2 regions of the Photobacterium sp. GB-36 genome follow, and region 2 is predicted to be linked to the other one. Evidence: riboswitches for the same ligand, from Rfam matches in the RefSeq annotation. Region 2 holds a riboswitch; the other holds the start of a gene.

Region 1 (5,483 bases), on a different contig from region 2:
ATCAATGCATCGGGGGAAATGGCACGTATTCAAATGGAAACACTGGCAAAAAACTGTGAAGAGTTTGGTGTCACCCTGTATGATTTAAACCACAAATATCAAGGCATTGTACACGTCATGGGGCCTGAGCTGGGTATTACTCTGCCGGGTATGACCATTGTTTGTGGTGACTCACACACCGCGACTCACGGTGCCTTTGGCGCACTGGCTTTCGGTATTGGTACCTCGGAAGTAGAACATGTCTTAGCCACCCAAACCTTAAAACAATCTCGTGCGAAAACCATGAAGATTGAAGTTAAAGGTAAAGTAGCTGAAGGCATTACAGCAAAAGACATCGTCCTTGCCATCATTGGTAAAACAACCGCAGCTGGCGGTACTGGCTATGTGGTTGAGTTCTGTGGCGAAGCAATCACAGACCTTACAATGGAAGGTCGTATGACCGTTTGTAATATGGCGATTGAACTAGGCGCTAAAGCAGGTTTAATTGCACCGGATCAAACGACCTTTGATTATATTAAAGATCGTGAATTTGCCCCGAAAGGCGCAGACTTTGATGCCGCAGTAGAATACTGGACATCATTGAAATCCGATCCGAACGCCGAGTTTGATGCCGTTGTAACGCTCGATGCTAAAGACATAAAGCCGCAAGTGACATGGGGAACAAACCCAGGTCAAGTGATTGCCGTTGATGAGCCAATCCCTGCCCCTGAAAGCTTTAACGATCCCGTTGAAAAAGCCTCTGCAGAAAAAGCATTAGCTTACATGGGACTAGAAGCTGGCAAAGCCCTGTCTGATTTTGCCGTTGATAAAGTCTTTATTGGTTCATGCACTAACTCACGTATTGAAGATATGCGCGCAGCAGCAGCCATTGCCAAAGGGCGTAAAGTTGCCGCTAACGTACAAGCTTTAGTCGTTCCAGGCTCAGAGCAAGTGAAAGCACAAGCTGAAAAAGAAGGGCTTGATAAAATCTTCATTGAAGCAGGCTTCGAATGGCGACTACCCGGTTGTTCAATGTGTCTGGCAATGAATAACGATCGCTTAGGTCCCGGTGAGCGTTGTGCGTCAACCAGTAACCGTAACTTTGAAGGCCGTCAAGGTCGTGATGGGCGTACTCATCTAGTTAGCCCAGCCATGGCAGCAGCAGCGGCATGTGCCGGACATTTTGTTGATATTCGCCAACTAGATGCCGCATCGGTGTAACAAAAGGATTTGAACATGACAGGTTTTAAACAACACACAGGTTTAGTTGTACCGCTAGATACGGCAAATATTGATACCGATGCGATTATTCCAAAACAGTTTTTGCAGAAAGTAACCCGAACTGGATTTGGTAAGCACCTTTTCCATGATTGGCGTTTTCTAGATGATGCAGGCGAGCAGGCAAACCCTGACTTTATTATGAACGCCCCTCGCTACCAAGGCGCGAGTATTTTACTGGCGCGTGAAAACTTTGGTTGTGGCTCTTCTCGTGAACATGCACCGTGGGCGCTTGCTGATTACGGTATCCAAGTTATGATTGCGCCAAGCTTTGCCGATATTTTCTATGGTAATTCGATCAATAACCAAATGGTGCCCGTACGTCTCTCTGAGCAAGACGTTGACACTTTATTTAAGTATGTCGATGAAAATGAAGGCGCACAGATCACGGTTGATCTTGAAAAAATGATCGTCAGTGCGGATGGTAAAGAGTACACCTTTGAAATTGATGAATTCCGTCGTCACTGCCTATTAAATGGCTTAGACAATATCGGTTTGACACTGCAACACGAAGATAAAATTACAGACTTTGAAAACCGTATTCCTCGCTTCTTAGCGTAATCGTACATCATCTGAAATCGGACGCCCTGTTTAATATAAACAGGGCGTTTTTATTTAAAATATCAAAAAGATAATGAAATTAGCCAATACTTATTACGGTCTTAATCAATATTGTTACTTATTATATTAATAGGAAAAATATGCGTATTGTTATTGCCACTTGGCTGCTGTTATTCACTCTGCCGATCTTTGCTGCGCCAAAATCCGAACTCTGGTCATATTGGCAACCTCATGATCCTAAAAACACAAACAAGATCAGTCATCAAGATTGGCAGCAACTACTCGATAAATATCTTGTCATTCAACCGGATCAAACCTTATTTCGTTATAACCAAGTATCAAGTGCAGATAAACAAAAGCTAGCAACTTATATTAAGCGACTCAGTGCCCAAAATCCTCACCGTTATAATCGTAATGTTCAATTTGCCTATTGGGTTAATTTATATAACGCCCTAACCGTTCAATTAATTATTGATAATTACCCTGTAAAATCAATCACTAAACTTGGAGGTTTATTTAGCTTTGGGCCATGGGATCAAACCATTATTACCATTAATAATAAAAAGCTAACTTTAAACGATATTGAACATCGGATCTTACGCCCTATCTGGCAAGATCCTAGGATCCACTACGCAGTCAACTGTGCCAGCCTCGGTTGCCCTGATTTACTGCCTAAAGCGTTTAATAGCGATCGATTAGACTCCCAGTTAGATCAAGCTGCAACACGTTTTATTAATAGTGAAAAAGCAATAAAAATAACAAAAAATGGCATCACACTGTCATCTATCTATGATTGGTATCAAGCTGATTTTGGATCGTTAATTGAGTTACAACAACACCTTAATCATTATCGTATTACGCCTAACCTACAATTCACTCAGATCCATTACATCTATAATTGGCAACTTAATCAGAAGCTATAACTTCGATACAGTTGCAGGTACAATAGTCTGTTCTCATTGGGGAGCCATTTGGCTGAGATTGTTAGGCATACGTGCTTTATAGCAGGACCCATTGAACCTGAACCAGGTAATGCTGGCGTAGGAATTGAGATGCTCGAACATGCTTTCGAGCTCGCTGACCATTGCATGATGCAACAGCACTCAAACCTGTGCCGCTCTCTCTTTCAATTTTTGTCCCAAGGATGCAGGACATCTCGGAGCGCATAGTGAAAAAAATAAACACTCTTCTTCCCCTAATCTCTCTGTCATTAGTTGCAAGCTCAGCTTTCGCCTCAGACAATACTCTTAATGTTTATACCTACAGCTCCTTTGCTTCCGACTGGGGTCCTGGTCCTGTAGTAAAGAAAGCGTTTGAAAAACAATGTAATGGTTGTACGGTCAATTTTGTTTCTTTAGAAGATGGCGTATCGATTTTAAATCGCGTTCGTCTTGAAGGGAAAAACAGTAAAGCAGATGTGTTATTAGGGCTAGATAACAACCTAATGACAGAAGCGAAAAATACCGGCCTATTAGCAAAAAGTGATGTTGATACCAGTAAGCTCACGCTTCCTAAAGGTTGGAGTGATGATACTTTCATCCCTTATGATTACGGCTATTTTGCCTTTGTGTATGACAGCGATAAACTGAAAAACCCACCAGCGAGTTTAGATGCTCTGATCAAAGATCAAAATATCAGCGTTATCTATCAAGATCCTCGTACTTCAACCCCAGGCCAAGGTCTTATGTTATGGATCAAATCGGTCTACGGTGATAAAGCCCCTGAAATGTGGCAGCAACTAGCGAAACACACAGTGACCGTCACTAAGGGCTGGTCTGAAGCCTATAACATGTTCTTAAAAGGCGAATCAGATATGGTGCTTTCTTACACCACATCACCGGCCTATCACATCATTGCTGAAGACAAACACCAGTACAAAGCGGCTAACTTCAAAGAAGGCCATTACATGCAAGTTGAAGTGGCAGCAAAAATGAAAAATAGCCCACATCCAAAGCTTGCCGATCAATTTATGCAATTTATTGTAAGTGATGCTTTTCAGTCACAAATCGCTACTCACAACTGGATGTATCCAGTAACAAAGCAAAGCCTACCGAAAGGTTTTGATGAACTCACCGTACCAAGCAAAGCACTTGAATTTAGTGCCGACGAAGTGGCAACGCATCGCAAAGCCTGGATCCGAGAGTGGCAGCAAGCCCTCACTCAGTAATGGTTTAAGACTTTGAACAAACGCATTACCTTATTGCCCGGCATTATCAGTGCCGGGCTGATCACTTTTGTTGTTGTTGCCGCGCTCACCGCCTTAATCAGCCAAGCTAACGACTGGCAACTATCAACACTATGGCATGATCCTTATCTGCGACATGTAACTGGATTTAGCTTCTATCAAGCCATCTTGTCGACTCTATTTAGCATCATCCCAGCGATTCCCATTGCTTATGCACTCTCACGACGGCAGTTTGTAGGAAAAGCTCTGCTATTACGTTTATTTGCGATGACGCTCGTGATACCCGTATTGGTTGCTGTTTTTGGGTTATTATCGATTTATGGCAAAAGTGGATTGATCAGCCATAACCTAGAAATACTAGGCTTACCGCCATTAAACATTTACGGTTTAAGCGGGATTTTACTGGCTCACGTATTTTTAAACCTGCCACTGACCGTGCGTTTTCTACTGCAAAGTCTCGATGGTATCCCTGCAGATCAACATCAGCTTGCAGCGCATTTAAGTATTACTGGCTGGAGTAAATTTCGCTTAATTGCATGGCCTCGACTACGCCAACAACTGCCGCATATCGCGGGTTTAGTCTTTATGTTGTGCTTTACCAGCTTTGCCGTGATCATGTCGCTTGGCGGTGGCCCTAAATCAACCACTATCGAGCTCGCCATTTATCAAGCGTTGCGTTATGACTTCGATTTAGCGACAGGGGCTATTTTAGCCTTATGGCAAATGCTACTTTGCTGCTCATTAGTACTTTTTACCCAACGTTTTGCTAAACCGCTTTCCACCCTCAACGGCTCTATCAGCAAAAATGTAGTGAATTATAACGATACATGGCGCGCTAAATGTTGGGATGTATTCTGGATCATTTGTGCGTTAATGTTTGTTATACCACCGATCATAGCCGTCTTTGTATCGGGTATTAACCATCAATTATTTAATATCTTAGAACAAAAGCAGTTATGGTCAGCAATCACTAACTCACTCCATATCGCACTATTTTCCTGCTTATTAGCATTTTGTCTTGGCGTCATGATCCTCATCACGAGTCGTAGCTTACGCTTAGCACGTAAAAAACTGGCTGCTGACGGGATTGAAATGATCGGCACAGTGATTTTAGTGACACCAGGGTTAGTGTTAAGTACTGGTATTTTTCTTTTACTGCGCCAATATACTGATGCTTACAGTGCTGCGTTTTGGGTTGTGGTCTGTGTTAATGCCCTAATGGCACTGCCCTATGTAATCAAAACATTAAGTCAACCAATGCTCCATCTCGCGCAGCAATATAATCCGTTATGTCGCAGTTTAGGGATGACGCATCTATCGCGATTACGTTTGGTTGAGTGGCGTGCGTTACGTGCCCCTATTGCCCAAGCTCTCGCTATTAGCTTTGTCTTATCTCTGGGGGATTTAGGTGCGATTGCATTATTTGGCAGTCAAGACTTTCAAACGCTGCCATTGTATTTATTTGAACTAATGGGCAGTT
Region 2 (5,483 bases):
TGCCATTTTCCTGTTAAGCCATTAAATTGCTGCAGCAAACCAAACCCAACTTCAGCAACACCTGCGATAGCTTTGATCGCATTAAGCGCTTGTAACGTTCCAATAGTGCCAACAACAGGCCCCATCACGCCGTTACTACGACAATTTTTATCTTGTGGTGACGCTTCAGTACTAAATGGAAACACACATTGATAACACGGTGAGGCCTGCCTGAAATCAAACGCCAGTAACTGTCCTTGCCAACCTATCGACGCACCGGCAATCAGTGGTGTTTGATGCTGATAACAAGCTTGATTGACCGCATAACGGGTAGCCCAGTTGTCACTGCAATCAAGTACAATATCGGCCTGTTGTACTTCCATTACGAGTTGAAAACCTGCAAGCTTAGCTTTTACTGCACGCGTTCGTACCAATGGGTTCAATGCTAAAAGCTGATCACAGGCTGCTTGCGCTTTATTGAGTGACACATCGGTTTCTCGATAAATCACCTGACGCTGCAAGTTCGAACTCTCAACCTCATCATCATCAGCAATCACCAGTAACCCAACACCCGCAGCCGCTAAATACATCGCTGCCGCTGAGCCTAAACCTCCCGCACCGACGATCAATACCTTGGCATTGTTAAGTGCAAGTTGCCCCTGCTCTCCCATCTCTTCCAGCATGATTTGTCGGTTATATCGAATAAAAGCAGTATCAGAGAGTCTGTCAGTTGTCATCCTTAACCTCCCGCTCAGATAAGCATTGATTGAGTTGTTCGACGGCAATCGCAGGCTCACTTGACTGGGTGATCGCGCGTACCACCGCAACACTACTTACCCCTGTTTTCCAAACGACGGGCACACGAGATAAATCAATCCCCCCAATTGCCACTGTTGGAAACGTATTGCCAATCAATTGTTGATACAGCTTTAAGCGGTGAACGCCTTGCGGTAATGACGGCATTTGCTTGGTTGTGGTTGGGTAAATATGACCAAGGGCGATATAACTGGGATTAAATGCCATCGCACGTAATATCTCGTAATACCCATGGGTTGAGATCCCTAAGCGAAGATTCGCTTGTTGAATGGCATTGAGATCAGCGACCGCTAAATCTTCTTGTCCCAAATGCACCCCAAAAGCACCATGCTCAATAGCCAGTTGCCAATAGTCATTAATAAAGACCTGCGCATTTGCCTGCAGACCTAACGCAATAGCATGAGCAACATCTTGGTTCAAACCTTGTGCATTCGGATCTTTGATCCGCAGCTGAGTGGTTTTCACATCCAATTCAAGTAACTGCTTAACCCATTGGACGGAATCCACTACCGGATATAACTTCAGTTTATCACTATCAACAGCAGCAAAAGCTTCAACTGGCTGACATTCGAATTGCCAACCAATATCTGACAGCTTTGAAAAATTAGCACAAACGATGTCAGGGAAAGCCTCACGCTCAGTTGGCCAAATGCCCATCTGCGTTGACTGGGCATACGCCCTTGCCAGCACTAGAGCATCTTCTAAGGGGTAATCAAGCGCGAGTGCCACCAATAACATCGCTCTCTGTTGAGTCGCATTACCAAGCTCAACACTGAAACAACCACGAACGTCACCATCATGATGCCAAAGATCAAGATAACCACCCTTGACAGGTAAACCACATACCACAACGTTAGATCGTTTCAGTATTTGCGCTTTGATCAGCGAAAGATCTACCTCAGAAGATACCCATTGATCTTGAAATACATAATCAATTAGCTGAGTGGAGCAGGCTTGTTCAAAGCCCACTCGTTTAACGCAAGAGGGCGTCGATACCTCTATCCACTCTTGGCTTGATGGTATTAACGTGACTTGCTCACCTAACTGATACTCTGTCGCAGAGGCTAATAATGGCTCAATATGCATCACCAGAGACGATAAGACCTTTGGTAAGCTTAAGGTGCTCATTAGCTTTCCTCTTTAGCTAGGTGATATAACTCACTACCTTTAGATCGAAACTCTTGTGCTTTTTGCTGCATGCCTTCAAGTGGATCATCTAATAGCTTGATCGTGATTTCTGAGTCTTCTAACCCCTTAGCGTAATCTCGTACTTCTTGAGAGATCTTCATTGAACAGAATTTAGGGCCACACATTGAACAGAAATGGGCAACTTTACCTGACTCTTGAGGGAGCGTTTCATCGTGATAGGCACGCGCCGTTTCAGGGTCAAGACCGAGATTAAATTGATCTTCCCAACGGAATTCAAAACGCGCTTTAGATAAGGCATTATCGCGCACTTGTGCACCAGGGTGGCCTTTTGCTAAATCAGCAGCATGAGCACAGAGTTTATAAGTGATAAGACCGACTTTTACATCGTCTTTATTAGGCAAGCCTAAGTGTTCTTTGGGTGTCACATAACAAAGCATTGCACAGCCATACCAACCAATCATCGCCGCACCAATACCCGATGTAATATGATCATAACCCGGTGCGATGTCTGTCGTCAGTGGACCTAAGGTATAGAATGGCGCTTCATGACAATGCTCTAGCTGCTCTTCCATGTTTTCTTTAATCATGTGCATGGGTACGTGACCGGGGCCTTCAATCATGACCTGCACATCGTATTCCCATGCAATTTTAGTTAACTCACCTAATGTGCGCAGTTCACTAAACTGGGCTTCATCATTTGCATCGGCTACAGAGCCTGGACGCAAACCATCGCCCAGTGATAGTGAAATATCGTATTGCGCACAGATCTCACAAATCTCACGGAAGTGCTGATAGAGGAAGCTTTCTTTATGGTGTGCCAAACACCACTTCGCCATGATAGAGCCGCCACGCGATACAATACCTGTCACACGTTTCGCCGTCATAGGTACATAACGAAGAAGTACGCCAGCATGGATAGTGAAGTAATCCACACCTTGCTCAGCTTGCTCTAGTAATGTGTCACGAAACACTTCCCAGTTAAGGTTCTCAGCCACACCATTCACTTTTTCAAGCGCTTGGTACATAGGTACAGTACCAATCGGGACTGGGCTATTACGAATGATCCACTCACGCGTTTCGTGAATATTTCGACCAGTTGATAAATCCATTACCGTATCGCCACCCCAACGGGTCGACCAGACAAGTTTTTCAACTTCTTCTTCAATCGATGAACTCACCGCTGAGTTACCAATATTGGCATTCACTTTAACAAGGAAATTACGGCCAATGATCATTGGCTCAGTTTCAGGATGGTTAATGTTGGCAGGAATAATTGCTCGGCCTTCAGCCACTTCTTTACGCACAAACTCAGGCGTAATTTCTTTTGGTAAATTAGCACCAAAGCTCACACCTGGATGTTGTTGGTTTAATACTTCATCACGGTATTTCGCACGACCCATATTTTCACGGATCGCGATATATTCCATCTCAGGCGTAATAATACCTTGGCGCGCATAATGTAATTGCGTCACACAACGCCCAGCTTTTGCACAACGAATACGCGCACGTTCCGCAAAACGTAAATCATCAAGCGTCTTATCATCTAAACGTTCATTGGCATACTCAGAGCTTAACCCTTCTAGTAATTCAGTATCGTCACGCTCTGCGATCCATTGCTCACGCACTAACGGCAAGCCATTATAGATATCGATGTTTTTTTCAGGATCAGTGTAAAAACCAGAAGTGTCGTAAACTCGAATAGGCTCGTTAGGCTCAAAGATAGGATTATCTTTACCGCCACCAACCAAGCTATCAGCTAAAGTGATTTCACGCATAGGAACAAGCACATCAGGACGGCTACCTTGAACATACACTTTCTGTGAGTTCGGGTATGGTTGTGCTGTTAATGATTCAATAAATTGTTTCGCTTCCAGTCTCGCTTGCTTGCGATTCGACATAGCAGTTTCCTTGATTTTTCAATGTAGGGGAAAATGCTTGGCGGATGGGCGTAAACAAGAGGTGTGTACCTAAGTACAGCTATGCAGATGCATACAGTGATCCCTTAAGATATGTAGCAGAAAACATTCTCTCGTTCCCTTCGCAGGTATTAGCCTGATCAGGTTCAACGGATCCCGCAATGCGGTCTCAGCCATATGGCACTCCGACAAGTAGCAATGAGTATAAAGAAGCCGTTATAGTGCAACAACCTTTATACTGAGAAAAATAATAAAAAGTGACAAACAACAAAAAGCCGTGCATCAACACGGCTTATTATTACATTGCATATTTTAATCGTTGTTACTGTGAAATTAATACATCACAACCTAGGTGATTAGCCAAAGAATCACTTAAATCACCAAACAAGTGAAAAGTCGATTTATGGTAACCTGTGATCACTAGGCTAGCATTCAGTTCTTTTGCTAAAGCCTCTATATGCTTTGAAACATCGCCATCTGCAGTATGTATCGCTTTAACTTTATGAGAAGAAGCTGTAATTAAATCAGATAACTCTTTCATGCGTTTTTTTGCAATCGCATCATGCTCTTCTTGTAGCTCAACTTCCACATCAATAAAACTTACGTTTCCGATCCCTGGCTCAACATAAGCAACATGTAAATCAGCGTGATTTTGCTCAGCGATAACGCCAGCTTTCACCATCAATTTATGCGCATTTTTATCTTCAGGATTAACCGCTAATAACACTGTTTGGTAAAGCGACATACCTAGCCTCCTTGAGCTAAGGCTCATAGTAAATTCATTATTTATGATTATGATGCTATAAATATAGCTATACAACTAAGTATTACGCTGACTATTTAATATTAACTTAAATCAATGATTGCATTTTTGGAGAGTTCTCACTCTTCTCGCTAGCGATTATCATGAGCGCTTTCTATCATTACCTAAAAATATAAACGAGATCCCAATGAGCCAATATTTATTACTAGGATTCATCGCGCTTGGTGGTGCATTCGGCGCCTGCTCAAGATACCTCATTTCTGAGCTATGCGTAATGCTATTTGGCCGTGGCTTCCCATACGGTACTTTAACCGTAAACGTGCTGGGCTCCTTGATCATGGGGCTATTGATGTCAGCACTTAATCAAGGAATGATTGAAGCTGCACCATGGCGACCTATTATCGGCTTAGGCTTCCTAGGCGCACTAACAACATTCTCCACGTTCTCAATGGACAATGTTGTCTTGATGCAACAAGGTGAATTTTTCAAAGCAGGTTTAAACATTTTACTTAACGTTATTGTCAGCATTGCTGCTTGTTATGTTGGCTACCAGCTTATGATGAAAAGTTAATAGATAACCGATAAAAAAACCGCCTGCATGGCGGTTTTTTTATATCTAAATTAAACGAGTCATCACTTTATGCTAATGAAGAAGAACAAGTAATTCATTATTCTATTTAGATTAAAATTCTAAGTAACGCTATATGTTTATGGCACTTATCTTCAGACGAAAAAAAACCTGAATCTTTCGATTCAGGTTTCTTTAATAAAGTGGCGGAGCGGACGGGACTCGAACCCGCGACCCCCGGCGTGACAGGCCGGTATTCTAACCAACTGAACTACCGCTCCACACGGAGATA

Evidence for each region. A riboswitch is a leader RNA that binds a small molecule or an ion and turns the genes downstream of it on or off. The one in region 2 is predicted to bind thiamine pyrophosphate.
Region 1: it holds a riboswitch for thiamine pyrophosphate, as region 2 does, so the genes downstream of both, thiB (thiamine ABC transporter substrate binding subunit) here and thiC (phosphomethylpyrimidine synthase ThiC) in region 2, are expected to answer to the same signal.

What each region holds. Positions count from the first base shown of each region.
Region 1 covers NZ_PYNY01000012.1:79,254-84,736, forward strand. Annotated here, with positions in the region: gene leuC (3-isopropylmalate dehydratase large subunit) at 1-1,200, shown strand, start outside; gene leuD (3-isopropylmalate dehydratase small subunit) at 1,216-1,818, shown strand; gene C9J46_RS12500 (DUF547 domain-containing protein) at 1,959-2,741, shown strand; TPP riboswitch at 2,769-2,882, shown strand; gene thiB (thiamine ABC transporter substrate binding subunit) at 2,996-3,985, shown strand; gene thiP (thiamine/thiamine pyrophosphate ABC transporter permease ThiP) at 3,998-5,483, shown strand, end outside.
Region 2 covers NZ_PYNY01000017.1:89,736-95,218, forward strand. Annotated here, with positions in the region: gene C9J46_RS14965 (HesA/MoeB/ThiF family protein) at 1-716, opposite strand, end outside; gene thiE (thiamine phosphate synthase) at 706-1,923, opposite strand; gene thiC (phosphomethylpyrimidine synthase ThiC) at 1,923-3,842, opposite strand; TPP riboswitch at 3,961-4,058, opposite strand; gene C9J46_RS14980 (universal stress protein) at 4,183-4,605, opposite strand; gene crcB (fluoride efflux transporter CrcB) at 4,811-5,194, shown strand; tRNA gene C9J46_RS14990 (tRNA-Asp) at 5,396-5,472, opposite strand.